3 regions of the Paraliobacillus sp. X-1268 genome follow, and region 3 is predicted to be linked to each of the others. Evidence: riboswitches for the same ligand, from Rfam matches in the RefSeq annotation. Region 3 holds a riboswitch; each other region holds the start of a gene.
What was found. A riboswitch is a leader RNA that binds a small molecule or an ion and turns the genes downstream of it on or off. The one in region 3 is predicted to bind S-adenosylmethionine.
Positions count from the first base shown of each region.

Region 1 (10,943 bases), on a different contig from region 3:
TGGTTGCAATAATAGCAATAATAACGGTGAACCAGACACCAATATTACCGAATGCTGGTCGCGCGGCTTCTGCTAAAGCATAATCTTGGGCTTTAATAATTTCAGTTATTGATAAATTACTAGAAACTGCCCATGCAAGGATTAAATAAACAAATAAACTAATTAAAATTGATATAACAATCGCTCGCCCTACATTTTTCTTTGGTTTAGTAATTTCTGATCCACTATTTGTTATCGTTGTAAAACCTTTAAAGGCTAAAATAGTTAGGGCAACTGCTGCTACATAATTTACCATACCTGGATTCGGTGGATTATCACCAAGTTCTGCTGGCTCAATTGCAAAGTTAGCCACCCATAGTCCACCTATTGCAAAAATAAGCAAACCAATAATTTTTATTAATGATGCAGAGGATGTGAATGATTGAATAAAACTATTTCCTGAGATATTGACAATAAAAGCAAGGATTAGCAAACCAACACCTAATACCGGCACAAGAATACTCGATGTATTTACATCAAATAATTGTAACGTATACGTACCAAATGTTCGGGCTACCAAACTTTGATTAATAACCATCGACAAAGCCATTAGCATTGCAGCTGAGGCCGCAATGGTTCCTTTTCCATAAGCTTTGACTAGATACATTCCAATACCGCCAGCAGATGGATACTGCTGACTCATTTTTGCATATGAATAAGCACTAAATCCAGTTACGATACCACCAATAATAAAGATAATCGGGAACCAAACTCCCGACATCGCAGCTACTTGTCCGAGTAACGCGAAAATACCGGCACTAATCATTACACCTGTACCTAGTCCAACAGCTCCAGTTAATGTAATACTATTCTTTTTATATTCTGACATATAACATAACAACTCCTAAAAAAATCCTTAATGGTTATGTTATTACCTATTTTTATAAAACTAAACACACAGGCGCTACTTGCATTTCAATTAAAAACAGTTCGAATCTCTCAGCTGCTATTTTCGGAACAATAAGTATATTACATTTTTTATCATATTAATCTATAGATTTTCAATAAATAATCGAATAACATCTGTTCCCGCAATAATTGTACCTAATGTACTTCCTAAATTAGCAAGCACTACGATTAGTAATACACGTGTTACTTTATTACGCCAAAAACCTTTCACACTAAAAACATCTTCTGTTAAACTTTCAAAATCGGACACTTGCGGACGTTTTACAAAAGCTTGCACAAATCCAGCAAACCAACCAGCTGCTATTAAAGGATTTAGTGACGTTATCGGCGCTGCGACAAAGGCAGTAATTATTGCTAATGGATGACCTAAACCAATTGCAACTCCAAGAGCTGAAAATCCACCATTCCATAACAACCAACTTACAATTTGCTGTTGACCTGCTGCTGGATTGGCAATAAACGTATAGGCAATTAATGCAATGATTAACATCGGTATTGTCCACCCAATAATTTTAGGGATTTTTGACTTTGGCGGTATCTGATTTAATGCCTTTAAATCGTGTTCTTTCTTTATCTCTTCCTTAATACCCGGTATATGTGCTGCACCTAATACGGCCACTATCTTCTTTCCAGGAGCATCCTTAATTTTTTGGGCTAGATACTGATCTCGTTCATCAATTAACGGCTTTTTCAATTTAGGAAAAGATTGCGTGAATTCACTTAGCACTGCATTAATTGAGTCTTGACTCTTCATCTTCTCTAGATCTTCTTCTGATATTGAATCTTTACTAAAGATACCAGCAACAACCTGCGTTAGCAGCATCATTTTCCCCTTAAAACCTACACCAGACCAAATACGAGCAAATGTAATTTGAATATTACGATCTGCTAACACTAGCTTTGCCTCTGATTCTTTAGCAGATTCAATACCTTGAATCATTTCTTGACCTGCTTCTATACCAAATTGTTTCGCCATTCTTTTTTGGAAAGAGGAAATAGCAAGATTCATTAATAAAAGTGATGCTTTCTTCTCTTTAATAACCTTAAATATGTCCATTTCCTTCCACTTATTTCCGTCCATAATCGATTGGTAACGCTGTTTATCTAATTCAATACAAACAGCATCTGGCTGTTCAGCCTCTATTACTTCTTTTACTTGCTCCGCGCTATTTTTAGATACATGAGCTGTTCCAATCAAAATGAATTCTTTACCATTTTGTTCAATTCGTGTAATATTCTCTTCTACCATGAATTAACCTGCCTTTTACTCAAACTTTTTATATGCATTGACTTATTTTTTAAAAAAATATGTATCTTCGTTATTTTATCATAAAGTTTTAATATTAACAGAATAATATCACGTACATAAAAAGGCTTTTGTCTTAACAAGACAGAAGCCTTTTTATTATTTATTACCTCAATCCAGCAATTTTTCGTGTAATATATTTTTCTGTTTCTACAATAACAAATACACTAGCACCAATGATTAGTGGAAAACGCCAATACACCAAATCTATTGGAACTGTTCCTAAGATCGTATTCATAAATGGTAAATATGTAATACCTAATTGAATTAATAATAGCAAGCCTGAAACCATAAACGCTGCTCTATTGGAGAAGAAATCTTTATTAAATGCAAAATCACGTTCATTTCTACAATTAAACAAATAGAAAAGTTGCGAAATTACTAATGCATGCAAGGTTACTGTATTCACAACTGCAATATCATAACCATCACCAAGCAGATCTGCGTTCATCCAAAGAATTCCACCACCTATTAATAAGGAAACAAAAATTATCCGAAAGATATAGTAACCACTTAACAATTTGGTATCTGGACCTCTTGGTGAACGTTCCATTGCACCAGCCTCTAATTTTTCAAAAGCAATAGCCAATGATACCGTTACTGCTGTGATCATATTGACATATAAAATTTGAACTGGTGTCAAAGGCATAACCATACCAAATAATATACTAGCAAATATTAATGAAGCTTCCGCACCGTTTGTAGGTAAAATAAATAGAATTGTTTTCTTCAAATTATCGTAAACACGTCTTCCTTCACTAACTGCATTAACAATTGTGCGGAAGTTATCGTCTACTAAAACCATTTGTGAAGCTTCTTTCGCAACTTCTGTACCTTTTATACCCATGGCCACACCAATATCTGCTCTTTTTAATGCTGGTGCATCATTTACTCCATCACCTGTCATAGCACTTATATGACCACGCGCCTGTAATGCTTTAACTAATTGTAATTTATTATCTGGGCTTGTCCGGGCAAACACATCATATGCTTCTACAGTATCTTGTAATTCTGTTTCAGACATATTATCTAAATCGCGACCTTCAATTGCTCGTTCATTATTTGTAATACCCATCTTCCTTGCAATCGCGATGGCAGTTTCCTTGTGATCTCCCGTGATCATTTTCACTTGGATTCCTGCCTTTTTACACTCTTTAACCGCTTCTATTGCTTCTTCGCGAGGGGGATCCATAATACCAGCTAATCCTAGCATTGTTAATCCATCTATAATATCTTCATGGTCAATTTGTTCTGTAGAAGCATCGACATATTTCATTGCTGCGCCTATTATACGCTCCCCTTTTTCTGTTCGTCTCTGCATCTTGTCTTCCCACATTTTACGGTCTTCTGTATCGTTTTTCAAGTTTGCCATGTCAAACAATCGATCAGGAGCACCTTTTACATAAATGATTTTTTGGCCATCTTCTTCTACAAGTGCCGCCATATATTTATAAGAAGAATCAAACGGGATCTTTGAAATTACATCAAGTCGTGCAACGGGTTCACTAGCTTTTTCAGCTAATGTTATTAAACAACCTTCTGTCGGCTCACCACTAATAACCCATTCATCCTTCTTATTACGTCTAAGCGTTGTATCATTTACTGTTTTTACTGCGGTTAAAAATTGCTGTAAAACCTGATTTTCAGTAACGCTAACTTCCTTTTGACCAGTTTGTATACTTCCTTCTGGGGCATAACCCGATCCAGTAACACGATATTCTGCTTTAGCAGTCATCACTGCTTGTACTGTCATTTCGTTTTTCGTTAATGTTCCCGTTTTATCTGAACAAATTACCGATACTGCTCCTAATGTTTCAACAGAAGGCAAGTTACGCATAATGGCATTCTTTTTCGCCATCGTTTGAACTCCAAGCGCTAAAATAATTGATAATATAGCTGGTAGACCTTCTGGAATAGCTGCAACAGTTAAACCAATTACCGCTAGTAATAATTCTCCCATTTCGTAATCATGAAACAGAGAACCAAAAACAAATAACGCTGCTGCTAAAAATAAAATAACAATTGAGATCATCTTTCCAAATTTCGCAGTTTGTTGTAGCAGTGGTGTTTGAATTTCCTCCACTTCTGTAATTGATTTGTTTATTTTACCAATTTCCGTATGCTCTCCAATTTCCACTACAAGACCTTTACCAGAACCACTCGCAACAGATGTACCTGAGAAAGCCAAATTTGTCCGATCACCTAATACTGTATCTTCTGGTAAAGGTTCTGTATTTTTGTCTACTGAAATCGCCTCACCCGTCAAAGGTGATTCCTCTATTTTTAAATTATCTGCTTGTATTAATCGAACATCAGCTGGTATCTTATCACCGGCTCGCAATATAACAAGATCCCCTGGTACTAGTTCATTAGATGGTATATCTGAACGCTCTCCGTTACGAATAACTGTTGCTTGCAACGATAACATGTTTTTAATCCCTTCCAATGCTTTCTCCGCTTTATTCTCCTGAATATAGCCGATTGTTGCATTGATTAACGCGACAAGAATAATAACAACCGTATCAATATAATGTCCTAATATCGCTGTAATAACTGCTGCTACTAATAATACATAGATTAATACATCTTTAAAATGTCGAATAAACTTTAGCCATACTGGATCTTTTTCCTGCTCTGGCAGTTCATTTTTACCCCATTTTTCTTGTTGCTTATCTACATTTTTAATCGTAAGTCCAGTTTTTCTGTCCGTATTTAAATTCTCCACTACATCTTCTATTCCATAATGGAACCATTTCTGTTTGTTCATATTTCATCTCCTTCCTTCTAAAATTCACATATAGTAATACATTTTCAACTTTATCTGCTATCAAACACATTAATATATTCACTTATTATTTATATTTTAAAAATATCTATACACCAAATAAAAAAACAGCGCCTTTTTAAGACACTGTTTTCACTATTGTAAGGTGAAAATTAAAGTAATTAGGTTTTGGGTAGCACTACGATAAATCAAATACTTCCTCTAAGTGTTTATCAAGCTTTTCTAGATATCCACTTATATCAGGGGTTTTAACCTTGTGAACAGAAAAAGTTTTTAATTGCTTCATCCCAGTGAATTCCTGTGTTTTATGAAGCGGAAGTAATACATCATCAATAGCTTTCCCATCAAAGAATTCCGCTTTATTTAAAAACGCCTCTTCCGGTGCACCCCATGTTGTAGAGAACATATATTGTTTATCCGTTAACAATCCACCACACCCATAACCCTTTCCGCCTGTAAAAAAGAGATCTCGCTTATAGATCTGTTCAAAATATGATTTGAATTTACCTGGTACACTAAACCAATAAATAGGAGTTTGGAAAATGATAATATCTGCCCATAAGAATTTTTCCTGTTCCTCTGTTATATCGTACCCCTGATCAACAATCGTTGTATCTATTTGATATACTGTTTCTAATTTTTTAATTATTGCTTGAAAGATAGTATGATTTAGATCCCCTTTACTATGTGGGTACTTTTGATGACCGTTGATGATTAAAATATGTTTCACTACATTCTCATCCCCTAACATTTATGCATACTTTTAGAGAGTATATGTTCTAACTCTGGAATTTAGTATCTATTTTTGTAAAAAAACTTAAGCACAGTGATGCTTATGAAAGGAGCATGAAGTCAACTTTAGCTTTGAATGGTAAGACTTATTTTTCAGTTTCACTCTGCGACAGTTGAGTTACTTAAAATATGTATTCATGTTAAAATTAACATGGCTCAAAGAAAAAAATGTAAGTAAACAAAAAGGAGAACTGAACGTGCGCACTTCATTAAATAAACAATTAAACCAAACAAACCTATTTACGAAGCCTAGTCGTTCTTTTGCAAGTAGCTTCTCTAGCATGCTTATACTAGCAAATAGCTTAACGATTATAGCAGGAATTGTTTATCTATTAATTGATAGTTCAAATGGGTTATGGAATATCTACGGTATTTTTATGATGTTAACTCTTTTAGGTAACTTTATTGTGGCTGCTATTCCTAGTAATCAGAAGGGTCTCGATTACTTCTATTTAACCTTCACAATCTTAATAATGTTACTCTTGCCTATTCTAAACTCCATCGCTTCTTTTGATCCTTTAAATACAACTTCACGAAGTATGGTTTCTATAATTCTATTACTTAGTTTGTTTATTTTAGGCGGGATAATAGCAGGAACGACACGTAAGAGTCTAAATAACATGGGATACATAAGATTTAGCAACACAATGACGCAAGATAAGAAGGGATTCTTCCATATCCTGATGATAAGTCTATGGATACTCTGTCTGCTTTTAGGAGCATATGTATCGTTTCTACTAATAAGAGGAGAAAATAATGGTAGCATTGTTGAATTATTCGTTCCTGGATATGCTTTGTTTTTCAGTTTAATAACGTTAGCAATCGTCGCACTGATTCTTAGAATGCGGACTGGTAAAAACCTTTCGTTTATTAGTATCATAACTTCTATTATAGGAATAGCTGTTTCTATCACCTTTTCTGTTCCTCTCGTTACAACCGTATTAACCTTTTCAGAGATGGAAAATGACTTTTCAAACACATTAAATGAAGCGGATCAAAATTCATTAACTGATAGTATGACAGATACTTTTTTAGACGTACCTTTTTCATTACCGGCTTACTTTTTCGGATTATCAACTGAAAACTATAATCTTGAACAAGACACTTTATTCTACTCAGGAACAGAGGGTGTGGATGAAGGAATTGAATTACACTTCGATGCTTATCTACCGACATCAAATCCAGCCCAATTGCCTGGAAATAGCTCTGTTTTAATTCGAATTCATGGTGGCGGTTGGACAATTGGTGACAAAGGATCATCTAACAATGCAGCAGTTAATAAGTACTTCGCAAGTCAAGGCTATGTAGTATTTGATATTCAGTACGGATTAAGTAGTGAGGATAAATTTGTTGAATTTGCACCAGTCCCCGAAAATATCGTTGCTGACTTCTCTCTTGATGATATGGTCCGTCACATCGGTCTTTTTACTAATTATTTAGTTGAAAACAATGATGATTATAATGCGAATTTAGACTCCGTTTTTATCTCTGGGGCATCTGCAGGTGGACAATTAGCAAATGCAGCTGGTTTAGGCCTTACAAGTGAGAATTATCAAGATGTTTTAAACCCTGAACTTGATGTAAATGGTATTATCCCGATTTATCCTGCCAATGGATTAGCTAAAAATATTGGAATAGCCGGTTCTGATTCGTTTATGGATACATCTCTCCTAGTTAAAGAAGATAGTCCGCCGGCACTCATATTCCAAGGAGACGCAGATGGCATTGTTGACGCATCTATTTCTCGTGATTTCTATGAAGCGTATCGAGAGAATGGAAATGAGCAAGCTACTTTACTAATGATGCCTTATGCCGGACATAATGGGGACTATTATTTTGCTAGTTACTACAATCAAGCTTTTATTTACTATATGGAACGGTTTATGTATGTAAACAAATAATATCTTTTTATAAAGAATATTCAAATAAATTTAAAAAACCCACTAGACACATAAGATATCTGTGGTATACTCTATTTAACATTAAACATTTATAAAGAGTGGACGAAAGATCTGGCTTAACGACTCCACGGCAACCTGCTCAGCAAGGTGCCCCTACCAGCAAAGCATAAGCTTTGGATGATGAAGTAATTCGCGGATTAAAACCCTCTTTCATCGTCAGTTGAAAGAGGGTTTTTCTTGCAAATAAAACAAAATAACTCTTATCAAGAGTGGTAGAGGGACTGGCCCGATGACACCCAGCAACCATTAAGTTACTACTTAAAAGGTGCTAATTCCAGCAGATTCATTCTGATAGATAAGAAGAGCATGCATTTACCGCCCTCTTCTTAAAGAAGAGGGCTTTTTTATAACATTACAGGAGGGTTTTACTATGACAAAAGAAAAAAACACAACGTATGACATCGAAACTTTAGCATTACACGGCGGGCAAGCTCCCGATCCAACAACTGGTTCACGTGCAGTACCAATCTATCAAACTACTTCTTATGTATTTCATGACTCTGAACACGCAGAACGATTATTTTCGCTTGATGAACCAGGTAACATTTATTCAAGAATTGGCAATCCCACTGTTGAAGTTTTCGAAAAACGGTTAGCTCTATTAGAAGATGGTGTAGCTGCTGTTGCGACTTCTTCTGGTATGTCTGCCATTACGTTATCTATTTTAAATGTAGCCAGTGCGGGAGATGAAATTGTAGCAGCGATTAACTTATACGGTGGAACATATAATCTTTTTGCTATAACGTTACCTCGATACGGAATCAATGTAAAATTTGTTGATCCAAGTAATCCAGATAATTTTAAAGATGCAATTACTGATAAAACAAAAGCAGTTTTCGGTGAAATTATCGGTAACCCTAACTTACATGTTTTGGATGTAGAGAAAGTAGCTGAAATCTCACATGAGGCTGGTGTACCATTAATTATCGATAATACCTTTGCCACGCCGTATGTGTGTAAACCTATTTTACTCGGTGCCGATATTGTCGTACACTCTGCTACCAAATGGATAGGCGGACATGGTACTACAATCGGTGGAATTATCATTGATGGTGGTCGATTTAACTGGAATTCAGAAAAATTCCCAACTTTCACAGAGCCTGATCCAAGCTATAACGGTATTCGCTATGCAACAGATTTCGGCACTTTAGCATTTAGTACGAAAGTCCGTGTGCAATTGTTACGTGATTTTGGTGCATCATTGAGTCCATATAATGCTTTCCAACTTATCCAAGGATTAGAAACTTTACATCTACGTGTACAGCGCCATAATGAAAATGCAATTAAACTAGCCAACTATTTAGATAACCATCCAGCAGTTGATTGGGTTGATTATCCTGGGCTTGAAAGTCACAGTTCACATGCCTTAGCAAAGGATATTCTAAATAATGGTTTTGGTTCCATTCTCGTATTTGGTATTAAAGGTGGCCGAGATGCAGGAAGAAAATTGATTGATAATGTCTCGCTCTGGTCACACGTAGCCAATGTTGGAGATGCTAAATCATTAATAATTCACCCAGCTTCGACAACACATCAACAATTATCAAAAGAGAAGTTAATTGAAACTGGTGTTAAAGAAGAATTGGTAAGATTATCTGTAGGTCTTGAATCGCTTGATGATATTATCCATGATCTAAATCAAGCATTAGTTAAGGCAACAGGTATTGGCAAAGGCGAAACAAATGACATTGTCATCAACGATGAAGGAATCATTAAATGGGCGTTAAACTCCCCTTACGAACGATTTGAAATAGATGGCGTTGAAAAAACAAGACAAAAGACGTTAGCCATTGTTGGATTAAGCGGTAAAGAAGCAAGACCAAGTTACCGTCTAGCAAGAAAAATGCAACGTCTCGGTTATAAAATCATTCCAGTTAACCCACGTGAAACAGAAATATTGGGTGAAAAAGCTTATCCAGATTTAAAGAGTATCCCTGAAGCGATTGACATTGTTCAAGTATTCAGAAGTCCAGAAGCAGCAATTGGCGTTGCAAAAGAAGCAATTGAAGTCAAACCAAGAGTCTTCTGGTTGCAAGAAGGTGTGGTCTCACCAGAAGCTGCTGCAATTGCCAGCGAAGCAGGATTAGAAGTAATCCATAACAGATGTACGTATAAAGAGGCACAACGTTTACGCGGGTCAATTTCAACATATGCATGTGAAATTTAAATGAAACTATAATTGGCTTATAGAGATAAAAGTCGATTAGTAAAAACAAAGGGGCAAATAAAATTGAAAAAAATAGCATTGATTGATGTTAGAAGCTTTCTTGCAATTATTCTTGTAGGTGTTGTATTGGTAATAGCTGTAGGTTGTTCATCTGATACAAGTGGAGAAGAAACAGGTCCAGAAGAAATCCGTTTAGATTACGCATACTACTCTCCAACTAGTTTAGTTTTAAAGAAATTCGGTTGGGCTGAGGAAGAATTTGAAGAAGAAGGTATTGAGATTGAATGGGCATTAAGTCAAGGAAGTAATAAAGCTTTAGAATTCTTGAATAGTGATAGTGTCGACTTCGGTTCTACAGCTGGAGCGGCAGCTTTAATATCTAAATCAAATGGTTCACCAATTCAAAATGTTTATATCTATTCAAAACCTGAATGGACAGCACTCGTAACGAATCCCGATTCTGACATTGAGTCAGTAGCTGACTTAACCGGTAAAAAGGTTGCAGCAACAATCGGAACAGATCCGTATATTTTCCTACTACGTGCATTGGCAGCTGAAAATATCGATCCTGATGAAGTAGAAATTGTTAACTTACAACATGGCGACGGTGCATCCTCACTTGTTTCTGGGCAAGTTGACGCATGGGCAGGACTTGATCCTCATATGGCACGACTGGAAATTGAAGCAGACGCTGAATTGTTCTACCGTAATGCTGATTTTAATACGTATGGATTCTTAAACGTAAGAAATGAATTCGCTGAAAATTATCCTGATTACGTAAATCGTGTGATTAAAGTATACGAAAAAGCTAGAAATTGGATCCTTGAAAACCCTGAGGAAGCCGCTGAATTATTAGCTGAAGAAGCAGATATTGATGTAGAAGTTGCAAAAATCCAATTAGAAAGAAATGATTTTTCTAATCCAATTCCTGGTGATGTTCATATCGAAGCATTAATTGAATCTGGAGGCATTTTGCAAGATGGG
Region 1 is NZ_QJSK01000002.1:142,436-153,378, reverse strand. Features, by position in the region: gene D2K62_RS05325 (APC family permease) at 1-868, opposite strand, end outside; gene D2K62_RS05320 (TraB/GumN family protein) at 1,031-2,197, opposite strand; gene D2K62_RS05315 (cation-transporting P-type ATPase) at 2,361-5,021, opposite strand; gene D2K62_RS05310 (NAD(P)H-dependent oxidoreductase) at 5,218-5,769, opposite strand; gene D2K62_RS05305 (alpha/beta hydrolase) at 6,029-7,732, shown strand; SAM riboswitch class I at 7,819-7,919, shown strand; SAM riboswitch class I at 7,990-8,094, shown strand; gene D2K62_RS05300 (PLP-dependent aspartate aminotransferase family protein) at 8,163-9,959, shown strand; gene D2K62_RS05295 (aliphatic sulfonate ABC transporter substrate-binding protein) at 10,023-10,943, shown strand, end outside.
Region 1: another riboswitch for S-adenosylmethionine. It lies ahead of D2K62_RS05300 (PLP-dependent aspartate aminotransferase family protein); the one in region 3 lies ahead of cobA (uroporphyrinogen-III C-methyltransferase).

Region 2 (10,943 bases), on a different contig from region 3:
AAACTTCAGCATGTGGCACACTTGTTGCACCGACTTTAATCACATTGTCCTCTGAATCTCCGTTTCCACATGCCGCTAATATAATCCCAACAGATACTAACAATAATAATGTTACAAGTTTTTTCATTTTGCATTGCTCCCCTTTTTTTGTTTTATATATAATTCCCAACATAGTGGGTATTATTAACGATTACCTTTTATCCAATTTATTGGTGATCGCATCACCGATAAATTGGAAGATGAATACAATTATTACGATTAAGACTGTACAAACGAAAACAACATCAAAGTCTCTGCGCATAAATCCGTGGAAATAAGCAAAGTCACCTAAACCACCTGCACCTATAACTCCGGCTACTGCGGTGTAACCAATTAAGGCTATCGCTGTCACCGTTAAACCTGAAACGAGTGCTGGAGTGGATTCCTTTAACAACACTTTATAAATAATTGTTGTTGTTTTTGCACCCATTGATTTAGCTGCTTCTACTACTCCCTTGTCAACTTCTCTTAAACCTATTTCCACCAATCTAGCATAAAATGGTGCTGACCCAATAATTAAAGCAGGCAAAGCCGCATTTGGACCACGTATCGTTCCAATAAGAAAATCAGTAAATGGAATAAGTAATAATATCAAAATAACAAATGGAATCGCGCGAAAAACGTTAACGATTGACGATACAATGAAATTCAATAGTTTATTTTCCCAAATGCCATCATTCGCTGTAAGATATAATAATAAACCTAAAATAACACCAAAAATTAATGTTCCTATTAAAGCAAGCATTGTCATATAGAATGTTTCACCCATTGCAAATAGTAGATCCATCCAGTCAACGTTCGGAAATGGATTAGTTAGCATTATTTTTCACCTCCACTTCAACAGATGTAGAAGTAATAAATCTTAGTGCTTCTTCTATTACTTCTTCTTCACCTATTACATTTACAAATAAGGTACCGTAAGCACCTGCCTGCGTTTGCTTAACGTTACCATGTAAGATATTAACTTCCACATCAAATCTTTTAGCAACTTGACTTATAACAGCTTGATTTGCTGTTTCACCAACAAAGTGTAAACGTAAAACCTTTCCTTTTGTAACAGACTTGATTAATGTTTCTTCCGTAACTTCATCATCCGGTTTACCCATAACTTGTTCAACAAATTTCTTTGTAACACCCTGTTTCGGATGCGAGAAAACCTCTACTACATCACCTTGTTCAACAATTCTACCTTCTTCCATTACTGCAACACGATGACAAATCTTTTGGATAACGTGCATTTCATGTGTAATAAGGATAATAGTTAAACCAAGTTTTTGATTAATATCTACTAATAAAGAAAGAATAGAGTCTGTTGTTTCTGGATCAAGTGCTGAGGTTGCTTCATCACACAAAAGTACTTTTGGATTGTTAGCTAGAGCTCTTGCTATGCCAACACGTTGCTTTTGACCACCGCTCAATTGCGATGGGAATGCATCTTCTCTGCCTGTCAAACCAACAAGTCCAATTAATTCATCAACACGCTTATAACGCTCTTGCCTTGATAAACCAGCTATTTCTAGTGGTAAGGCAATATTATCTCGAACTGTTCTTGACCATAACAAATTAAAATGTTGAAAAATCATTCCAATTTCTTGACGTGAAAGTCTTAATTCATTTTTAGATAATGACGTTATTTTTTGATTGTCAATAATTATATCGCCAGTTGATGGTTCCTCCAGTCGATTTATTAAACGGATAAAGGTACTTTTACCAGCTCCGCTATATCCAATTACACCAAATATTTCGCCTTTATCTATATTTAAACTTAAATCATCTACTGCTTGAATAGTTGAAGATTTGGTTTTATAAACTTTTGACAAGTGTTGAATTGATATCATACTATTCCTTCTTTCTACACAAATTAAAAAACACGACTTTCTGTTCAAGAGAACAGAAAGACGCGTTTTTGGCTGGCGAATATAACTTTCCTGTTCTCTCATCTGCCAAAGCAATTGCTCTGCAGGAATTGGCACCTTTTTAAACACAAATAAATGTTTAACGGTTGCCGGGTTTCATCGGGCCAGTCCCTCCACCTCTCTTGATAAGAGATAATGTATGTAATTATTTTAACTAAATGTGATTTTAGCATATGCTAATAATCAATGTCAACATATTTTAACGCCATAAAATGTGTTAGAATAATAGCAATATTCTATTAAAAGGATGATTTAAATGTTAGCACCAAATTTTGTATTACCCTATTTAAATAAAGAAGGTAATTATCATTTACACGATGACCTTGGCAGTATCATTATTCTTACTTTTTGGGCTTCATGGTGCCTAGATTGTAGCATCGACTTACCAAAGAAGGAACAACTTTACCGATCACTAGACAATCCAAAAGTGAAAATGTTGACTATTAATGTTACAGGTAGAGAACGCGATCAATCAGCAGCTGTAGATTTCACTAAAGAATTTTTGGAACAGCCAACTTTAATGGATAAAGGAACAGAAATATATAACTTATATCAATGTCAGGGTGTTCCAACTACTGTATTAATTGATTCAACCGGAACTATTTATAAACAATTTAATGATAAAGCCAATTTCTTAGATATCGTTACAGCAGTAGGTAATATCATGCCTAAATGATAGGTTCAGCGATTTGAATGTAATAAATTATTTAACTTACCTAACGATTCGAACGAGTATATTTTACTCGGCTCTCCATTATTGGTCATCAATAGACAAGGAACACTTTCTATTCTTTCTTGTTGCATCACCTCAGGAAATAAACCTGCATTTAGCTCATAAAATATAACAGCTCCATTTGAAGCTTCTTCAATTTCTTCTAGTATCCTTCTCGCTAAATGGCACGTTCCACAAAAAGGGGTATAAATAAAAATCATTTTATCTGGTTGCACTACTGTACGTATTGTTTCACGCGTTATTGGTATCATATTTCCCACCTTACATAAGATAACTAGGGTTTACAGTAATTCCTCTACTTAATAATGCTGTCGCTAGTTCTAATTCTGGGGTTGCTGCAACTTCTCTAAAAGTCTTGTCAATAAAAATGTGTATTGCGTGTGGTAATTCTATTGATAATTGCTTTCGTAATTTATTACCCGAATGGTCTTCATCAACCAAGATAAAAACGTCTCGATTGTCTAAGTCATAATCTAGTATTAACTCTTCCATCTTCTCAACACCCAGCGTCCCATTTGTACAAATTATCGTAACTGATTCGTCAATTAATTTTTCGATTTGTTTTTTATCTGTACGTCCTTCAACAATAATGATCTTTTTAGTATCATTTGAAGACATGAGCTTCACCTACTTTACTAATTAACGTTATTTACAAGTAATCCCTTGTTACTGCATTTGTAACAAGGGATTATAACTTATACTGTCTGTAATATTGTATGAAAAAGGAAAAAAAACATGCAATAATTAATTATTCGTCATCTTCAATCATTGCTTGGTATTCTTCTGGAGTCATTAATGCCTCAATCTGAGATGAATCACTTGGTTCTATTACAACCATCCACGCTTTATCATATGGAGATTCATTAACAAATTCAGGACTATCATCGAGTTCCTCGTTTACTTCAACCACTTTCCCGCTAATTGGAGCATATAACTCAGAAACAGTTTTAACAGATTCTACACTACCAAATGGCTCATCTGACTCTATATCGTCACCTTCTTCAGGTAATTCTACAAATACAATATCACCTAATTCGTCTTGCGCATGGTCTGTTATACCAATTCGTACTTTATTTCCTTCTACTTTAACCCACTCATGTTCTTCGGAATAACGCAAATCTTTTGGTAAACTCACTCTAACTACCTCCATAAATGTATTTTAAATTAACCTATTTCCAAGTCTGTTCAAATTCTTCTAGTTTAAATCCTAGTGTAACCTTTTCATTATCAGTTGTTAATGGTCGTTTTATAAGCATGCCATCAGAAGCTAACCAGTCCAATTTCTCTTCATCCGTTGCATCCAATAACTTATCCTTTAATCCAAGCTCTCGATACTTTAAACCACTTGTATTAAAAAACTTTTTAATTGGCATGTCACTTTTAGATATAATCGAACGTAATTGTTCTTTGGTTGGTGGGTTTTCTACTATATGTATTTCAGTATACGCAGCTTGTTCTTGTTCAAGCCATTTTTTCGCCTTTTGACACGTACCACACTTTGGATATGCATAAAAAGTAATCGTCATTGTATGTCACTCCTTTATTTCTATTTTATCATAATAACCTCTTTTAATTGTTATAAACCCTGATTATTTCCTATTAGTATATAAGAAAAATGCACACCTGACTAGTAGTATGCCTCTAAATCATCACTGTATAATTTCATTAGTAATGGTGACATTACAAATGCACAAATTAAAAGGAGGACACCACATATGCAACAGCAACAACAAGCAACAAATATGAACACTGCTCAAACTGGTCAAATTATGCAACAACCACCAACTGTTGTATCTTCAAAAGACTTATTATATTTAACTGACATGATGTCATGGAATTTAAATGCAACAAAAAAGGCACATTTTTTTGCTGAACAATGCACTATCCCTGAGCTCAAATCTGCTTTGGAACAAGTCTGTCAGATGCACCAAAAACATTATCAAAAGATTTTACAACATACAAATCAACAACCAAATTCAATGATGCAATAATAAGGAGGATAAGATATGAATCAGCAAAAGGTTCAAAACCCTGAAACACAAGTTAACAAAACACCTGAAATGAATGACCGCGACTTTATTAATGACATGTTATCTACGGAAAAATATATGACACAATCATACAGTATTGCATTAAACGAAGCCAGTAATCAAACGTTTTATCAGGATTTACTAGCTATTTTTAATGAAACGCAAGATTGTCAGAGAAATTTGTATAATTTGATGTTCAAAAATGGTTGGTATAGCATAGATAAAGCCGATCAACAAAAAATCCAGCAAGCAAATCAACAATATAGTGGTTACACTAATCAATTTCCAGTCCATTAATCTTAATAAAAACGTGCTTTTCCTAATGGAGAAGCACGTTTTTTAATTCACCTAACTTACATCACGCTTAAAACGTAACTATTCTTATTTACAAAATGCAATCATTAAGATACAATAGGCTATAGTGAATTTTGTAAGAAAATCGGGGGTTCATAAATTGTCCAAACCACTTATAACAATGGAGAATGTTAGCTTTGCATATGATAATAAACATGCATTAAAAGATATTAATCTAGAAATTAATACAGGTGCTTTTTTAGGTCTTGTTGGACCAAATGGTGGTGGGAAAACGACACTTATAAAGCTATTGCTCGGTCTTGAAAAGCCACAACAAGGATCGATAAAACTTTTTGACAAAAATATTACCGACTTTAAACAGTGGAGTAGAATTGGATTCGTATCACAAAAAGCAAATAGTTTTAATCGAGGTTTTCCTGCAACAGTAAGAGAAGTTGTTTCTACAGGAATTACAGCTAAATTAGGTTATTTCCACTTCTTTAAAAAAGCAGATAAACAAAAGGTTGAACATGCAATTAAAATGGTTGGGATGCAAGATTATATCAATAAAAACATTGGCGATCTTTCAGGAGGACAGCAACAGCGTATATTTATTGCGCGCTCTCTAGTAAGTGATCCTGCCTTATTAATTCTTGACGAGCCAACAGTAGGAATTGACACTGAAAATGTTCAAAAATTTTATGGCTTACTGCATCGTCTGAATGAAGAAAATAATATTACACTATTATTAGTCTCACATGACATAGGAACAATGACTGAGCATGCAGATGGTATTGCTTGTTTAAATAAATCCTTGCATTTTCACGGAGACACGAAATCATTCTCAAATTTGACTGATAGAGAATTATCGCACTTTTATGGTCATGATCTAAACCTTGTCACACATCAGCATTAAATTAGTTAAGGAAGTGTACTTATGCTCACGCAATTTTTTACGTATGAATTTTTACAAAACACCTTTTATACCGGCTTACTAATTGGCTTCATTGCCCCATTACTAGGAACATTTGTCGTTGTTCGGCGCCTATCGTTAATTGCTGATGCGTTATCTCATGTAACCTTAGGTGGCATTGCCTTTGGCTTACTAATGGAAAAGAAATATGGATTAGCCATTATCTCCCCGTTTTATTCTGGGATGTTTTTTTCTGTTATAGGATCGATGTTTGTTGAACGCCTGCGCAGTGTTTACAAGGCATACCAAGAATTAGCAATACCTATTATTTTATCTGGTGGTGTTGGCCTTAGTGTCATTTTCATCTCCCTTGCAGATGGATTTAATACGGATTTATATAGTTATTTATTTGGGTCTGTATCAGCTGTTAGTCGTAATGACCTATGGAGTATTTTAACCATTACCATTATTGTTCTCTTCGTAATAATATTTTTTTACAAAGAGCTTTTTATGCTTTCTTTTGATGAAGAGCATGCGGTAGTATCTGGAATTCATGCAAAACGAATCCATTTCATATTTATTGTATTAGTTGCACTTGTCATTTCAGCGTCTATACGAATTGTCGGTGTCTTACTCGTTTCAGCTTTAATGACATTACCTGTTGCTGCGAGTATTAGAATTGCCAAAGGGTTTAAACAAACAATATTTTATTCTGTCATTTTTGGTGAATTATCTGTTATTATAGGGTTAGTAACAGGATATTACTTTGAAATCCCGCCTGGTGGTACGATTGTTATGACTTCTATTTTTATTTTACTTATTACAATTGGTCTAAAAAAAGCATGGGATTATTTCACTAGAAGGAAGGCGATCATATGAAAGTACAAGAAGCGTTATCCGTGTTGAAAGAAAAAGGCTATAAATATACTGATAAACGTGAAGTTATATTAGATTATTTCTCCAATGAAGATCGATATCGTACAGCTAAAGATCTATTACAACATATGGAACCTAATTTCGTCGGTATTAGTTTTGACACGATATATCGTAACTTACATTTATTTGACCAGCTTGATATTCTTGAATCTACAGAGCTTGATGGTGAAAAGCTTTTTCGCATGAAATGTGATCAGCATCATCATCATCATTTTATTTGCAAAGAATGTGGTGTTACAAAGGAAATTCTAAGTTGTCCAATGGATGATATACAAGAAGAATTAAGTAACTTTATGATTGATGATCATAAGTTTGAGATATATGGAAGATGTCCTGAGTGTCAGTAACTGCATCACGTTGAAAGGGCTTCTCTTACATTTTTTTGTAAGAGAAGCCCTTTTTGTTAAGCAAGTACTTTTTCCAATACCTGTGATTCTTCATGATCTAATATATTTTGATAAAAGATACTATCTACTTCTTTTTGCATGTAACTAGCCAAATCAAGTGCTTCTTCTTTTTCACCTGCTAAATAAATCTTTTTCCAGTTATGATTCTTAGCTACCTTGTCCAAGGTTGGTGCCAGGTTTTTATACCAACGTTTTTGATTAGCTTCAAATCGCTTATCAAACTGATCAGTTTGTAGATTCTTCCCGCTTGTGCTAGCTCGTGGACCAGCAAACTGTCGCCAATCTTCTGTGTCTAGATCTAACTCGAATAGTTCCGTATTTACTATTTTTCCTAGCTCTGCTTCAATAATCTTCACTTGGTTTTGCTGTGCTAAAACGATGCCCAGTTTTGGATATGATTGATTCAAATTCTTCAATTGATCTAATACTGGCGTTTCTTGCCAATAAAACGTTGACTCAACGCGTAATTGTAAAATCTCAGCAAACCATGTTAATTGATCTGACGAGGCAAAGATAATCACACTTTTTTTGAGATTTTTTTGATTTTCGAACATAAAATTTTCCACTTGTTTACGTACTTTTTTAAACTTATCTAGTTCTTCCTTATCGTCACTTTGCTTTAAGTAATTCTCAAAACTATTCATACTATTCTTCAGTTGGATTTTCCACTCTCCACCACTTTGTTCTGGGTCTGATGGATCTGTATTTAAATACATCGTTAAAATACCCTCTGGTTTTACCACTTGTAATGATTCTAATTCTTTTAGTTCTTTATTCAATCGCATTTGCTATAATCCTCCTCTTATTAGATTTGAAATTATGCTTATTTATCTGTATCCTAATTAAAGAGTTATTAAACTTGTATAAAAAAAGTTTCTAGAAAGGCGATTATTCGAATGGCAAAGAAAGTTAAATGGCAAGCATTACAATTTAGTACTATAGGAATCAGCAATGCCGTTGTGGATATTGCACTTTTAAATATATTACTATGGATTTGGCCTACAACAGATTCCAATTTACTACTTATTTTTAATACTTTTGCATACACGTGCGCAATTATTAATAGCTATATTTGGAATACAAAATACACGTTTAGTCATCGTGCTTACTTCAACAAAAAGGAACTAAGCTGGTTTATCTTTCAGGCATTTATTGCATTGTTAATTAATAACGGAACATTTATTGGCTTAATGGATATATTTGCAATCCAAACTGTTATTACAATCCCGTCGCTTCTTGCTCGCAATATAGCTAAGGGAATGGCAATGTTTCTATCTTCAACCGCAAGCTTTTTTCTGATGCGCTACCTTGTTTTCAAAAAAGAAAAAGAGTCAGATGTACAATAAAAATACACCAGACTCTTTTTTAGTGCTTATCAAAAGAATTATTCAACCTCAATACAAAATAGAGAAAAACTGCGACGTAACAGAAGTTCCTTATCCGCTTCGTCAGCAAATGGATTCCCTTTCCGTGGGCACAGTCTCAGCTAACTCGGATAAGCAAAAGTCGCTTTCCGAGTGGATCTTCAACTTGTGGGATTGCGATTACTCATCCCATCGAAAACATTTGCTGTTCCCACAGGAGTGTCATCCATTTGCTTACTTCGCTGGTGTCTAATTACAAACGATATCAGTTTCGATAGAAGAGATGAATTAAATTTGATGAAGTTATAATTTACATGCTAATTTTCACTTAACAAAACATGATTAAAATCCGTTCATTTTTATGTGCAGATTTATACTCTCTGTTAGCGATAGGTAGATGAATATTAGCGTATCAAGTGAAATTGGCGACACTCCTGCAGGAACAGCGCGGGCTGAAGATCCACTCGAAAACGTACTTTGTTTTCGAGTTAGCTGAAGCCGTGCCTGCGGAAAGGGAGTCAATTTCACTTGAGTAGCGGGTCAGGAGATTTTCTTTTAAGTCTCAGTTGATGATTATTACGATGAAAAATAATGTAAATTTTTAATTTTATAAGATTAGGGTCTCTATTATTTAACAATTAAGACTGGGCATTCGGCTCGTTTGGCTACTTTATGACTTACACCGCCAAGAACCATTTCCTGTAAACCATTTAATCCCCTACTACCAATTACACAAATATCAACCTGCTGCGCATTTGCATATTTCACAATTGACGGCCCTGGATCACCGTGCAAAATTTTAATTTCATAATCAATACCTTTTTCTTTAATCTTTCTCTCTGAAATTTGCAACTTAGCTTTTCGACTTTGATCTAAATCAATGGAGTTCCACTGGTGTAACACATCTGTTTTTGAAGTGGTACCATCTACAACATACGCTATAATTATCTTTGCTTGTGGATTATTCTCTGCTAAAACAAGTGCTTTTTCACAAGCTCTAATTGCATGTTCAGATCCATCTGAAGCTAGTAAGATTTGATTAAACATAGCATTTCTCCTCATTGATTATTTTCTTCTCTATATTATACCAATTATTCACTTGTTTTGTATACGTTTTCATTTAAAGTCATTCTTCATTTTTTACTTTATTTTGTTACAAATCAGAAAGTATCCGCTTTTCATCTTTAATAAGCTGACGACTTTTTGAAGTTCCTATTTGTTGAGATGAATAAATGCCCGTATGTCCTGAAAAAAGATAGCTAATGATACATGCAAGAAATAAATATATTGCAGCATCTGCCCCAAATAATTCTATACCCATAATAAAACAAGCTAAAGGCGTATTAGTTGCCCCACTAAAAACCGCAATGAATCCTAAAGCAGCTAAAAATCCTAATGGAAGGTTTAGTATACCTGCTAACATATTGCCGAGTGTTGCACCAATTGCAAACAATGGGGTTACTTCACCACCCTGAAATCCAGCACCTAGTGTAATAGATGTATAGATAATCTTCCACAAAAATGCTAGTGGGTTTACTTCGCTATTAAAGGAATCCTCAATTAGAGGTAGACCTAAACCAAGATAATCTCTTGTGCCCATTATGTATACAAGTATTATAATGACTGTACCACCTACAAAACTTTTTAACATTGGGTTTTTAAACGTATTACTAAATGTTTTCTTAAAGAAACCAGTTAATCTACTAAATAACCCTGCAGCTAAACCAAATAGAATTGACGCAATAATCACTTTCAATACCACTATGATTGAAAATGCTGGTATGCTATCAATGATATAATGTGCATGCGGAACATTAAATCCTCTTGTAACTTGATCACCAACGATACTAGCTAAAAATGCTGGTATTAATGCTTGATAGCTAACTAAACCTAATGCAAGTACTTCTATACCGAAAACCGTACCAGCTAATGGTGTCCCGAATAAAGAACTAAATCCAGCACTTATCCCAGCTATTAAAATAATCTTTCGGTCTATTCTGTCTAAACGAAATATTTTCCCTGTGAAATCAGCAAACGTACTCCCCATTTGCACAGCTGTACCCTCTCGACCAGCTGAACCACCAAACAGATGTGTCATTATTGTACCAAATAAAACAAGTGGTGCCATACGTAGTGGAATACCCTCTTTACGATCTCTTATTTCTTCTAAAATTAAATTATTTCCTTTAATTGCGCTACCACCAAATCTCATATATAAAAAACTAACGAACGCACCCGCAAAAGGTAAGAAAAATAAAAGATAAGTATATGATTCACGCGTTGTCGCTGCCCAATTTAAGCTAACAAGGAA
Region 2 is NZ_QJSK01000008.1:67,468-78,410, forward strand. Features, by position in the region: gene D2K62_RS11070 (MetQ/NlpA family ABC transporter substrate-binding protein) at 1-127, opposite strand, end outside; gene D2K62_RS11075 (methionine ABC transporter permease) at 191-859, opposite strand; gene D2K62_RS11080 (methionine ABC transporter ATP-binding protein) at 849-1,877, opposite strand; SAM riboswitch class I at 1,973-2,087, opposite strand; gene D2K62_RS11085 (TlpA disulfide reductase family protein) at 2,212-2,631, shown strand; gene D2K62_RS11090 (thioredoxin family protein) at 2,637-2,939, opposite strand; gene D2K62_RS11095 (toprim domain-containing protein) at 2,950-3,306, opposite strand; gene gcvH (glycine cleavage system protein GcvH) at 3,437-3,823, opposite strand; gene D2K62_RS11105 (arsenate reductase family protein) at 3,858-4,214, opposite strand; gene D2K62_RS11110 (hypothetical protein) at 4,404-4,679, shown strand; gene D2K62_RS11115 (spore coat protein) at 4,695-5,015, shown strand; gene D2K62_RS11120 (metal ABC transporter ATP-binding protein) at 5,173-5,928, shown strand; gene D2K62_RS11125 (metal ABC transporter permease) at 5,950-6,804, shown strand; gene D2K62_RS11130 (Fur family transcriptional regulator) at 6,801-7,208, shown strand; gene D2K62_RS11135 (VLRF1 family aeRF1-type release factor) at 7,265-8,053, opposite strand; gene D2K62_RS11140 (GtrA family protein) at 8,165-8,614, shown strand; gene D2K62_RS11145 (universal stress protein) at 9,260-9,679, opposite strand; gene D2K62_RS11150 (voltage-gated chloride channel family protein) at 9,786-10,943, opposite strand, start outside.
Region 2: another riboswitch for S-adenosylmethionine. It lies ahead of D2K62_RS11080 (methionine ABC transporter ATP-binding protein); the one in region 3 lies ahead of cobA (uroporphyrinogen-III C-methyltransferase).

Region 3 (10,943 bases):
TAACGGTTGTGTTTGCGCTAATCCTGCAGCTTTAAAGAATTTTGTATATTTGCGTGGACCTTTAATATTTTTGATCAGTTCAGGATTTTTATGAAATTTCCCTGATAATATGCCCTGTTCCAATGGAGAATAGGCAATAATGGTGATTCCTAATTCTTTCGCAACATCCATTATACCGTTTTTTTCAATCCTTCGATCCAATAAACTATATTTCACTTGGTTTGAAGCTAGAAAATAATCTTTTTCTTTTAATAATTCATGAGCCTCTTTCATCTTTCCTGCATTATAATTACTTACACCGACAAGTTTAATTTTATTCTTTTCTAAGAGATGTATCATTTCTTTCATTTCATTCTTCACATTAGAAAAAGAGAAAGGTTGGTGAATTTGATATAAATCAATGTCCCTTCCACCTAATGCCTCTAATCGCTTATCTATCGTCTTTGTAATGGAAGATGCTGTTCTAAATAATGGCCACCATTTTGTTGCAATTAATGCGCTCTCTGCAGATGCATCTATGCTATTTAAGGCTACAGATAATGCATTTTCAGATTCACCTTTTCCATATATTTCAGCAGTATCAAACCAATTGATCCCACCTTCCAAACTAAGCCTCACAATATTAGTAACATCCTTTTGATCCATCGCAGCCCAAAATCCACCTACTAAACCTTTACCATTACTAAATTGCCAACACCCTAATCCTAATGCAGATACTCTTGTTGATGATTGTCCTAATTTCCGTAAAGCTACATGTGTCTCTACTGTCATTCGTTAATCATTCCCCTTTCAACATTGTATATTAATACCAGTTTAGAGCTAATTAGTGATTTTGTAAAAAATAAGCAGCTAGTTCCAACTAATACGTTTTTATTTTAGTTAGAATTCTATAAAGTATATAATTATGCCAAGTACTATAATAACAAGACTAACAGACAGCAATCCAATTATCCTTGACGTATTTGCCACTTGGATCTCTTTCCAGTTCACCGGTTTAATCCCGCTAACCCAAAAGACGATAATGGCTGATAATAAAATCGCATGAATATTTACAAGTAATAAAAGAAGTGGCGTAACTGCATATCTCCATTCCCCCTCGCCAATTATCATGCCAAAGACAATTGCTGGTGGTAACAGCGCTACTGATACCATTACACCAACTAATGCTTCTGACACACGTTTGGCAAAAGAAAGTGCGCCAGCCGCTCCCGCTGCAAGTGCTAAGATGATATCCATCATCTCGATATTTGTACGAGCTCTAAACTCATCGCTATCAAGTGGTAAATTAAATATAACACCAAATAAAATAGCAATAAGAATTGGAACTACCAAACCAAATATTGCAGTCCCTACCGACCGGCGCATTATTTTATAATCACCTAACACAGCTGCAAAAGATAGGGCGGTATAAGGACCAATTAATGGAGCGATAACCATCGCACCAATTACGACTGCTGCACTATCTTTTACAATACCTGCAGTCGCAACAATAGCTGATAACACAAGGAGCCATACAAAGTTTCGATTAATAACACTTGATGAATGAACGACATTATATAATTCATGCCTGCTCGCCCTTAAAACCTCTTCTTGTTTTTCGGATGGGTCTCTTTCTTCCTCTTTTTCCTCCTCAACTCGCGGAATATAAGTTGAAATGTTATAAAGTAATGCACGCATTTCCTCATCATATTTTGAATCTAATTCTAAAAAATTCAGAATCTCTTCCGCATATTTTTTATCAATTAATAATTTAAATACTTGCTCTTGATCTGAAATGCGTGTATGCCAATGCGAAATTATCGTAAATTCTGCTATTTTTTCTTGGAAATGATTCACTTTATCATTTGGAATATATACTTCAATTAGTTGTAACTCCATCTTTTCTTCCCTCGCTACTAGAATCAATTTTTCACTTAGGATACGGAAGCTACAAAAAAATATGAATAATATAAGTTAGCAGTTAAGATGATTTATGCTTAATGCTCATAAATCATCTTTCTAGTCATACCACCATCGATAATAATGTTTTCACCATTAATAAAATCATTAAGTGGATTCGTCAGAAACAAACAAGCACGTGCGACATCACTAGGTTTCCCTACACGTTTGGACGGATGTTGCGTATGATCAACAGTACGAAGCGATTCATAATCTTCTGTTTCTATCCAGCCTGGACTAATAGCATTTACAGTAATTTTTTCTTCCTGTAATGTGAGAGCTAAAGCATGTGTGAGTGCGTATATGCCACCTTTACTTGCGGCATAACTTTCCGTATTTGGTTCAGACATAAATGCACGTGTAGACGCAAGATTTATAATTGCACCACCCGTTCCTCTCATCTTTTTCGCTGCCGCTTGGGAACATAGAAATACGCTACGTAAATTCGTGTTTAATACATCATCAAACTCATCCACAGTTAAATCAAAAAAGGACTTGAATTTTGAAACACCCGCATTATTAATTAAAATATCTATTTTATCAAATTCATCCATTGTTTTTTCCATTAAATTATCAATTGAAGTGGACTCTCGGACATCTGTCTTTATAAAAGTTGCTGTCTTTTTTCTTTTATTTAGTGATGCTTCAACCTTTTTCCCGTCATCTTTTGCGACATCAGCAATTATTACATGTGCACCTTCTTCTGCGTATGCAGAAGCTATAGATCGGCCAATTCCATTTGCACCACCAGTAACAATAACTACCTTATTTTCAAATAGCATTTAATTGCCTCCCTTATTACTAATTCACTTCATCATACCATTTAAGAAGCTACGTTTAAAAAAATACAATCTTTTCTAAACTAATTATTAGAAGGATCTGAAAGCTATATAAAAATGGCCAAGCGAGATGCTAGGCCATTTTTAACATGAAAACGTCGTCTATCTATCCTTTTGCTAATCTTAATGCGGTTTCTGTGATCTTCCTATCTATTTCTAGTTGTTTTTCTGTATCATGTGGATGATAGAATCCATTATTAATCATATACGTAGAAATTTGTTCATGAAATGTAATAACTTCGTCTAATTGCATCGTTAATGTATTTCTAACTCCTGGTGTTGCAGTTTCTGTAATAGCTAAGGCATAACTCTTTATTTCTGCTTTTGCAGCCATTAAAATATCTGTCGCAATTACTTGATCTGTTAATGGTGCCATCCCAGTAATTTTTTCAATAAGTTGATTCACTGTTTAACCTCCTTCATGACAAGTGTTTTTCTAAATCTTCCAAATGCCGAACATGCATTGTAGCATCTTGCTTCATCAAATCTTTTAGATTCTCGTCCATTACTAATCCTTGCATGATCGATGCCTTGGTAAGGCATAAGCTCTTAAATGTAATAAGTTCATGTACCTCTAATGTTTCATGCATACCTAACTGTATGTTCAAACCTTCCACCCCCCACCTTCATGTTAGTATTATTCATTTAGCGCTCTATTTGCGTAGTGAACATCTTTTTCTAACTGCTCGGGAATATTAAAAGCATCATATATTCCTCTATCTTGAAGAAATCCATATATTTGTTCATGTTGTTTAATTGCTGTTTGTAACTCCTGTGTCAAAAATGTTCGAATGTCAGAAGATGTTGTTTCTGTAATAGCTGCAGCCATGTCTTTAATACCAGCTTTTGCTTCAAATAGCATATCTGTAGCTATCGTGTGGTCTGAAGCACTTAATTGATTCGTATCCATTTATTGCACCCCTTTATTGATTGATTTGAGTTGAAGCAGAAGTGAGTAAGTCTTTCATTTGATTAACTGCCGTATGACCTTGTTTTACACTCTGTTCGACCAATGTTTTTAATTCGATATTTTCAACTATTTTCATTCTTGATTTAGATTGTGAAAGGCAACCAACTTTAAAATTAATTAACTCCCTTAAATCAACGATTTCATGTATACCAAAGTTACTACTTTTCAAGTATACGTTCACCTCCATTGTTATTCATGTTAGCTTTTGTCTTTCTTATTTTGTTTATTCAAGTTATACCTCCATGCATGATTTTTTCCCTCAAGTCGATAATAAACCGACATCTTAAAAAGAACGGAGTATACTTTCGTGACTGATAATTTAGAAATAAATAAGATATTAGAACAACTGTCCACTTCAGAAGAACAATTAGACTTTGCTCAACCAAATCATTTAACTCCTGCTATGAAAGCCTATCAGGATTATTACGGATTTAAACAATCAAATCTTTCATTTCACTTCGGTAAAATAACAATTGATCAAAATAACGTGCACGTACAAATTTTTAAACCCAACCATAGCAAAGGAAATATATTTTTATTACATGGCTATTTAAGTCATGTCGGTTATTTAAAACATATTATTCAGTTTTTAAATAACCAGTATTACACAGTAATTAGTTATGATTTGCAAGGACATGGCCTTTCAACAGGTAAGATTGCCTCTGTCAACACATTTGATGATTATGGTCGTATTATGGAGAAATTATTAACAATAATAAAAAAGGAACTGAGTGGTCCCATACACCTAATTGGTCACAGTACTGGTGGCGCCATCATCGTTGATTATCTATTGAGACATCCAAGTCATGACGTCGATAAAGCTATATTGGTTGCACCACTTATTCATTCAAATTATTGGAATTTATCACAAATTGGGCTATACATGTTGAAATGGTTCCCTTTTATCCAGCATATAAAAAGGAACTTCCGTCAAAATTCAACAGATGAAGCATATTTACGTTCCATAAAAACTGACCCACTTCAATCAGACAATGTTCCGGTGAAATGGGTCAACGCATTAATGACATGGAATAAAAAAATACAAGATTATCACGAAAGCAAAAAGTTCATTTATCTCATTCAAGGAAATCAGGATAAGACAATAGATTGGAAATACAACATAAAATTTCTCCAACATAAATTTCAAAACTTACAAATTGCTCAAATTGATCAAGGACGTCACGAGCTTTTTAATGAGGCAGAGCCTATTAAAAGGATTGTGTTTCAACGAATTCTCAAATACTTGGAACCTTAACATTACCAGCTTCTTTCGTCATACTTAATTTTATTTTCAAAAAATGATACGATAGAAGAAAGGAGAGATGATCGATAATGAAAATTGCTTTTATTTCAGATGTTCACGGGAACGCGATAGCATTAGATGCAGTATTAAATGATATTAGAAAAAAAGAAGTTGATAAGATAGTAGTGCTTGGGGACCTTGCTTATCGTGGACCAGAGCCAAAACGATCGATTGACTTAATTAAAAATTTAAACACAACCGTTATTAAAGGTAATGCAGATGATTGGATTGTACGTGGCGTAAGAAAAGGTGAAGTTCCTGACGCAGCACTTGATAAGATGAATGAAGAAAGAGACTGGTCTGTGGCCCAATTATCCCAAGCGGACATTGCTTACTTAGAAAAACTACCTACAGAAACGCTATTTGAAGAAAACGATATCGTTTTTCACGGTTTTCATGCAACACCAAACAGTTTATTTGATGCGGTACTTCCAAATGCAACGGATGAAATGATCGAGTCAGAATTAATGAAAAAGGTTGCGGATGTTTATCTGTATGGACACATTCATAAATCTTATATTCGTACGATAAACGGTAAAATGATTATTAATCTAGGTAGTGTTGGACTGCCATTTGATGGTATTACAAAGGCTTCTTATGCTCTTGTTGATGTGCAAGATGGAAGTGTTAGTGCTTCGATTGAAAAAGTATCTTATGATTTTGAAAAAACGATTGATAAATATAAGGAAGTAAACTATCCAAATATTGAGTTAATGAAAAATATCATTCAAAACGCAAAAAATTAACAAAAACTCCAGTTCCAATGCTACATGGAAGGGGAGTTTTTCAGAATATTAATAACAAGTAATTCTGTGGTAAAATAGCTATATATAAGGGAGTGACGTTTTATGCACTGGAGAAAATTAGCACTACTTTTGCCACCATTTATTCTTATCGGCTATCTTTTAATAACATATCTACCTGATACGTTAAGTCAATATTCTATCGTAATAGCCATTTTATTTTGGGTGATTTATTATGGTTGGGTCTTTATCGAGGAGAAGAATAAAGAAAAATCAAATAAAGATTCCACAGATAGTACCAAATAAGACCTCATATATAGGTCTTTTTTTGTTCCTGTAATATACGCAACTTCCACTTAAAAAAATAATCACCAAACGTTGGCTGATTTGAGTTTGGAGTGTGTTCATTATAAAGCTTGAAACTTTTTAAAAAAGTTGTTTATTACTGAATAACCATAGACTGCGACGTAGCGTTCCTTGCGTCGGAATTACCATCAACTACGACTTAACTCAACTGATTACTTCGCTCTGAAAATCCACTACGCTTTCCGCAGGCACGTCTTCAGCTAACTTGGAAGAAAGACACTTCCAAGTGGATCTTCAGATCGCGCTGTTCCTGCAGGAGTCGTAGTGGATTTTCATCGCTGGTCGGTAATATGTTTATTGATGAAGTTACAATATCAACAATTACAGACTTTTTCGGACTTTAAGTTCTTTCTAGCGAAGGAAGCAAATGGATGATACTCCTGTGGGAACAGCAAATGTTTTCGATGGGATGAGTAATCGCAATCCCACAAGTTGAAGATCCACTCGGAAAGCGACCTTTGCTTATCCGAGTTAGCTGAGACTGTGCCCACGGAAAGGGAATCCATTTGCTGACGTAGCGGATTAAAAAGCTCCACTACGTCGCAGTTTCTCTCAAGTGCGTCAGATCACACGTACTGATGATTCAAAAAGAAGCGTGAAGTCAATTTCTATTTTGAATTGTTAGACTTTCTTGTTATACCAAAACTTAATTGCCTGCTTCACAGCATTAAACAGGAATTTAAGTTTAGCGATAACTAGGATGTCTCACAAATAAGTTAAAGTTGACCTCGTTCCCATCATTACGTCTCATCTTACGAATTTGATAGAAAATGTGACGTAGTAAAACTAATAATAAACTATTCCCATTAAAAAAGTCGGAATTTAATTGACTTTATTTCACTGCTAATGATATTCTTATAGATATAACTAAATATATAACTATTCTTATCCAGAGAGGTGTAGGGACTGGCCCAATGAAACCTCGGCAACAGGCTATTACTTTTTAGAACTGTGCCAACTCCACAAGTATTTCTATACTTGATAGATAAGTAGTAAGATGCCTGTATTTCTTCTTTCTATTTAACTAGGGAGGAGAATTTTTTATATGATGATTATCGATAAGTAAAAGTTGGGGGTTATAAAATGGGGAAAGTCTTTTTAGTTGGTGCTGGTCCTGGAGATCCGGATCTATTAACGATTAAAGGATTAAAAGCAATTAAACAAGCTGATGTAATTTTATATGATCGCCTAGTAAATGAGGAATTACTCAACTACGCTTCTAAAGATACCGAATTAATTTATTGTGGTAAACTACCTGGAAACCACACCTTACATCAAGATATGATTAACAATTTGCTTTGTGAACATGCCAGAGGAGACAAAATCGTTACACGTCTAAAGGGTGGCGATCCATTTATTTTCGGGAGGGGTGGCGAGGAAGCACAACTCTTAAAGGAATCTGGAATCCCCTTTGAAATAGTCCCTGGTATTACTGCTGGTATCGCCGCTCCTGCTTATGCCGGCATACCTTTGACACATCGAACATTAAGCTCTTCTATTACCATTATTACGGGCTTTAATCCAGAAAAGGATTCAAATGAATATTGGCGGAATTTAGTTGGCAGTGTGGAAACACTTTGCATTTACATGGGTGTGAAACATTTCCCTGAGATTGCTAAAAGGCTAACCGAAAACGGTATGGACGTTAACACCGAAGTTGCACTTATTCATTGGGGCACACTTCCTAAACAAAAAACAATTACTGGTACATTAGCAACAATCAACGAAAAACTACATGAAATTGAAAATCCTTCTATGATTGTGATTGGAAAAGTTGTACGATTAAGAGAGAAATTAGAATGGTTTGAAGAAATTGCACAGTCCTAATCTTCTGCATCATCTTAGTTAATAAGGTGATGTAGACTAATTAAATCATGTTTGATAAAGAAAGGAAGTAACCAAATGATGGAGTTAGAAGGCAAAAAAATTGGTGTTACTGCAGATAGAAAAGCCGATGAAATCAGTACAATCATTAGAAAAAAGGGTGGCACTCCAGTTATTCGTTCTATTCAAGGTGAACGTATTCTTCTTGAAGAAAAAGCAGAGCAAGATGTGGAGCATCTCATTGCAGGAGATTATGACTGGGTTATTCTCACAACAGGTATTGGAGCTAAAGGATTAGAGAATGCTGCCAAAAATCTCGGTGTACTGGAATTATATATTGAAACATTAAGAGGGAAAAAACTTGCTATTCGCGGAAGTAAAACACTGAATTGGATGAAACAATGGGATTTAAAACCATACTTCTCTTCACCTGATGGAACAATGGATAAATTAATAGAAGAGTTAAAAACAAATCAAATTGATGGACAAAAGTTTTTCTTTCAAGCTTACAATAAGGATGAAGAGGAACTACTTAATCAGTTACGAGCATTGCCAATTTTTCTTTATCAATCGATGCCCTATTACTATAACCCACCTGAAGCTGAGACATTAGAAAATTTAAGGACTTTAATCGAAACACGAGAATTAGATGCCGTTTTATTTACGAGTAAAACACAAGTGGAAAACCTTTTTTCAGACTATGAATCTATTGATAGATTAATCGAGGCCTTTGAAAGTGATGTTTTAGCAGTTAATATTGGAATTGTAACCGAAATGCAAGTAAGAGATTTCGGTGTCAATCGTTTATTAACTCCTGAAAAACCAAAAATGGGTGCTATGGTTATATCATTAGCTAATTATTATAAAACGAAAGAAAAGCCTGCAAATACAGACTAAGACTCTTTCATTTCTAATATAAATAAATCGTTCCTATTGTGGTAATCATTACAATAAAACTTAGTGGTAAACCTACTTTAAAATAATCAGTAAACTTATAACCACCTGGACCATAAACAATCAAATTTGTCTGATAACCGATTGGTGATAAAAAGCTAGCAGAAGCACCAATTGTTATAATAACTAAAAATGCCATAGGATCAGCTGCTAATTTATTAGCGGCTTCTATTGCTATGGGGAACATTAAGACAACTGCACCATTATTTGTAATCATTTCTGTAAAAGAAACAGTTACAATATAAAGTAATACCAATATACCTAACATACCAAACGGCTCAGAAACTATAATTAACTGGTTCGCAATCCAATCCGCAGCTCCAGTCTTAAACAAAGCTTGCCCGATACCAAATGCACTTGCAATCAACAATAAAACATGATATTGCATATCCCTACTAATGTCTTCTGGCCTGATAACTTTAAATATAAAGTAAAGAATTACAGTAATTGTCATCGCCTTTAACATAGAAAGAACACCGAAACTAACTAAGAAAATCATAGTAGTGAGTATAAGAATAGATAACCACGCATTTTTCTTATCAATCTTGTGTAACAATGGGTGTTTATTCAATGGCATAGCTACATAGAAATCATTAGATTGCGCAAATCTCTCTTCAAAATCTGCACCAGCTAATAAAAGAAGTGTATCTCCAGCTTTTAGTGTGATATCACCAATACCACTTTCAATTCGCTCATTATTTCGATGCACAGCTATCACATCAGCATCATATTTAGCTCGGAATTTATTTTCTTTTACCTTTTTATGAAGCAGAGAAGATTGATGCGAAATAACCACTTCCATCACTTGTGTATTGCCATTACGTAATTTTTCTAATGTGACGTTTGTTCCTGTCTTTAATTCAATCCCTTTTTTACTTTGAATTTCTGCAATTCGTGAAATAACACCAGTGAATATCAGGCGATCATTCGCTTTTATTTTTGTGGAATTTCTGACTGGATATATTTTTTCATTATTTCGGATTACAGCTATTAAATAGACACCTTTAAAATCTCGTAATCCCGATTCTTCTACTGTCTTATTAACTAATGGATTATCTAGAAAAGGATAATTTTCCTCGATCACCATCTCGATTAAATATTCTCTACTTTTCTCAGTAACAGTTGGTTCTGAGACTTTATAACTCGGTAGAATCTTATATCCAATTGTCACCAAATAGATCAGCCCGATAATACTAGCTGGCAGACTATATTTGGCTAAAGTGAACATCGAATACCCTTCCATTCCTCTTTCTACCATTAAACCATGTACAACAAGATTAGTAGATGTCCCCATTAAAGTTAATATACCACCTAATATCGTTGCGTACGAAAGTGGAATCAAAAACTTTGAAGGAGCGATATTATGGTCAACACACCATTTTCGGACAATAGGCGTTAGTGTCATAACGATTGGTGTGTTATTTAGAAATGCCGACGCTGCTGTAATTGGTAATAAAAAGCTAAACAATGTACGTTGATCAGATTTACCTTTTTTTAATAATCGAAAGATGACTTGTTCTACTAGACCACTTTTTTGAATAGCGCCAGCTACAATAAATAGCAAAGCAACCGTCAACATACCTTGGTTAGAAAAACCGGCAAATGCTTCTTCCGCAGTTAAAATACCAGTTATAAAAAAGATTGACAATGCGGTGAACACAATGATATCCGGACGAGCTATTTCTTTAATTAATCCAATTAACATGATAAATATTACGATAAAAGTAAAGATCATTTCGCCTGTCATATTGTGTCCCCCTAACATACAATTGCCAATTCACTAAGTTGTTTCAGAGGGTTTAATGACTAGTTCAGCAGTAAGAACTATCATTAAGAAATATAACCCTGCTCCTTTAAATAATTTACAATGCTCTCCACCGCTTCTTCAACAGATTGCTTATCTGTTTCAATTGTCAACTCGGGCTGATCTGGCTCTTCATATGGTGCATCGATACCAGTAAAGCCTTTTATCTCACCCGCTCTTGCTTTTTTGTATAGACCTTTTG
Region 3 is NZ_QJSK01000025.1:25,246-36,188, reverse strand. Features, by position in the region: gene D2K62_RS16945 (aldo/keto reductase) at 1-771, opposite strand, end outside; gene D2K62_RS16940 (TIGR00341 family protein) at 880-1,878, opposite strand; gene D2K62_RS16935 (SDR family NAD(P)-dependent oxidoreductase) at 1,977-2,720, opposite strand; gene D2K62_RS16930 (spore coat protein) at 2,884-3,183, opposite strand; gene D2K62_RS16925 (hypothetical protein) at 3,197-3,385, opposite strand; gene D2K62_RS16920 (spore coat protein) at 3,415-3,687, opposite strand; gene D2K62_RS16915 (hypothetical protein) at 3,701-3,916, opposite strand; gene D2K62_RS16910 (alpha/beta hydrolase) at 4,055-5,002, shown strand; gene D2K62_RS16905 (metallophosphoesterase family protein) at 5,080-5,796, shown strand; gene D2K62_RS16900 (hypothetical protein) at 5,899-6,099, shown strand; SAM riboswitch class I at 7,042-7,151, shown strand; gene cobA (uroporphyrinogen-III C-methyltransferase) at 7,243-7,986, shown strand; gene D2K62_RS16890 (uroporphyrinogen-III synthase) at 8,062-8,880, shown strand; gene D2K62_RS16885 (SLC13 family permease) at 8,894-10,684, opposite strand; gene cysC (adenylyl-sulfate kinase) at 10,768-10,943, opposite strand, start outside.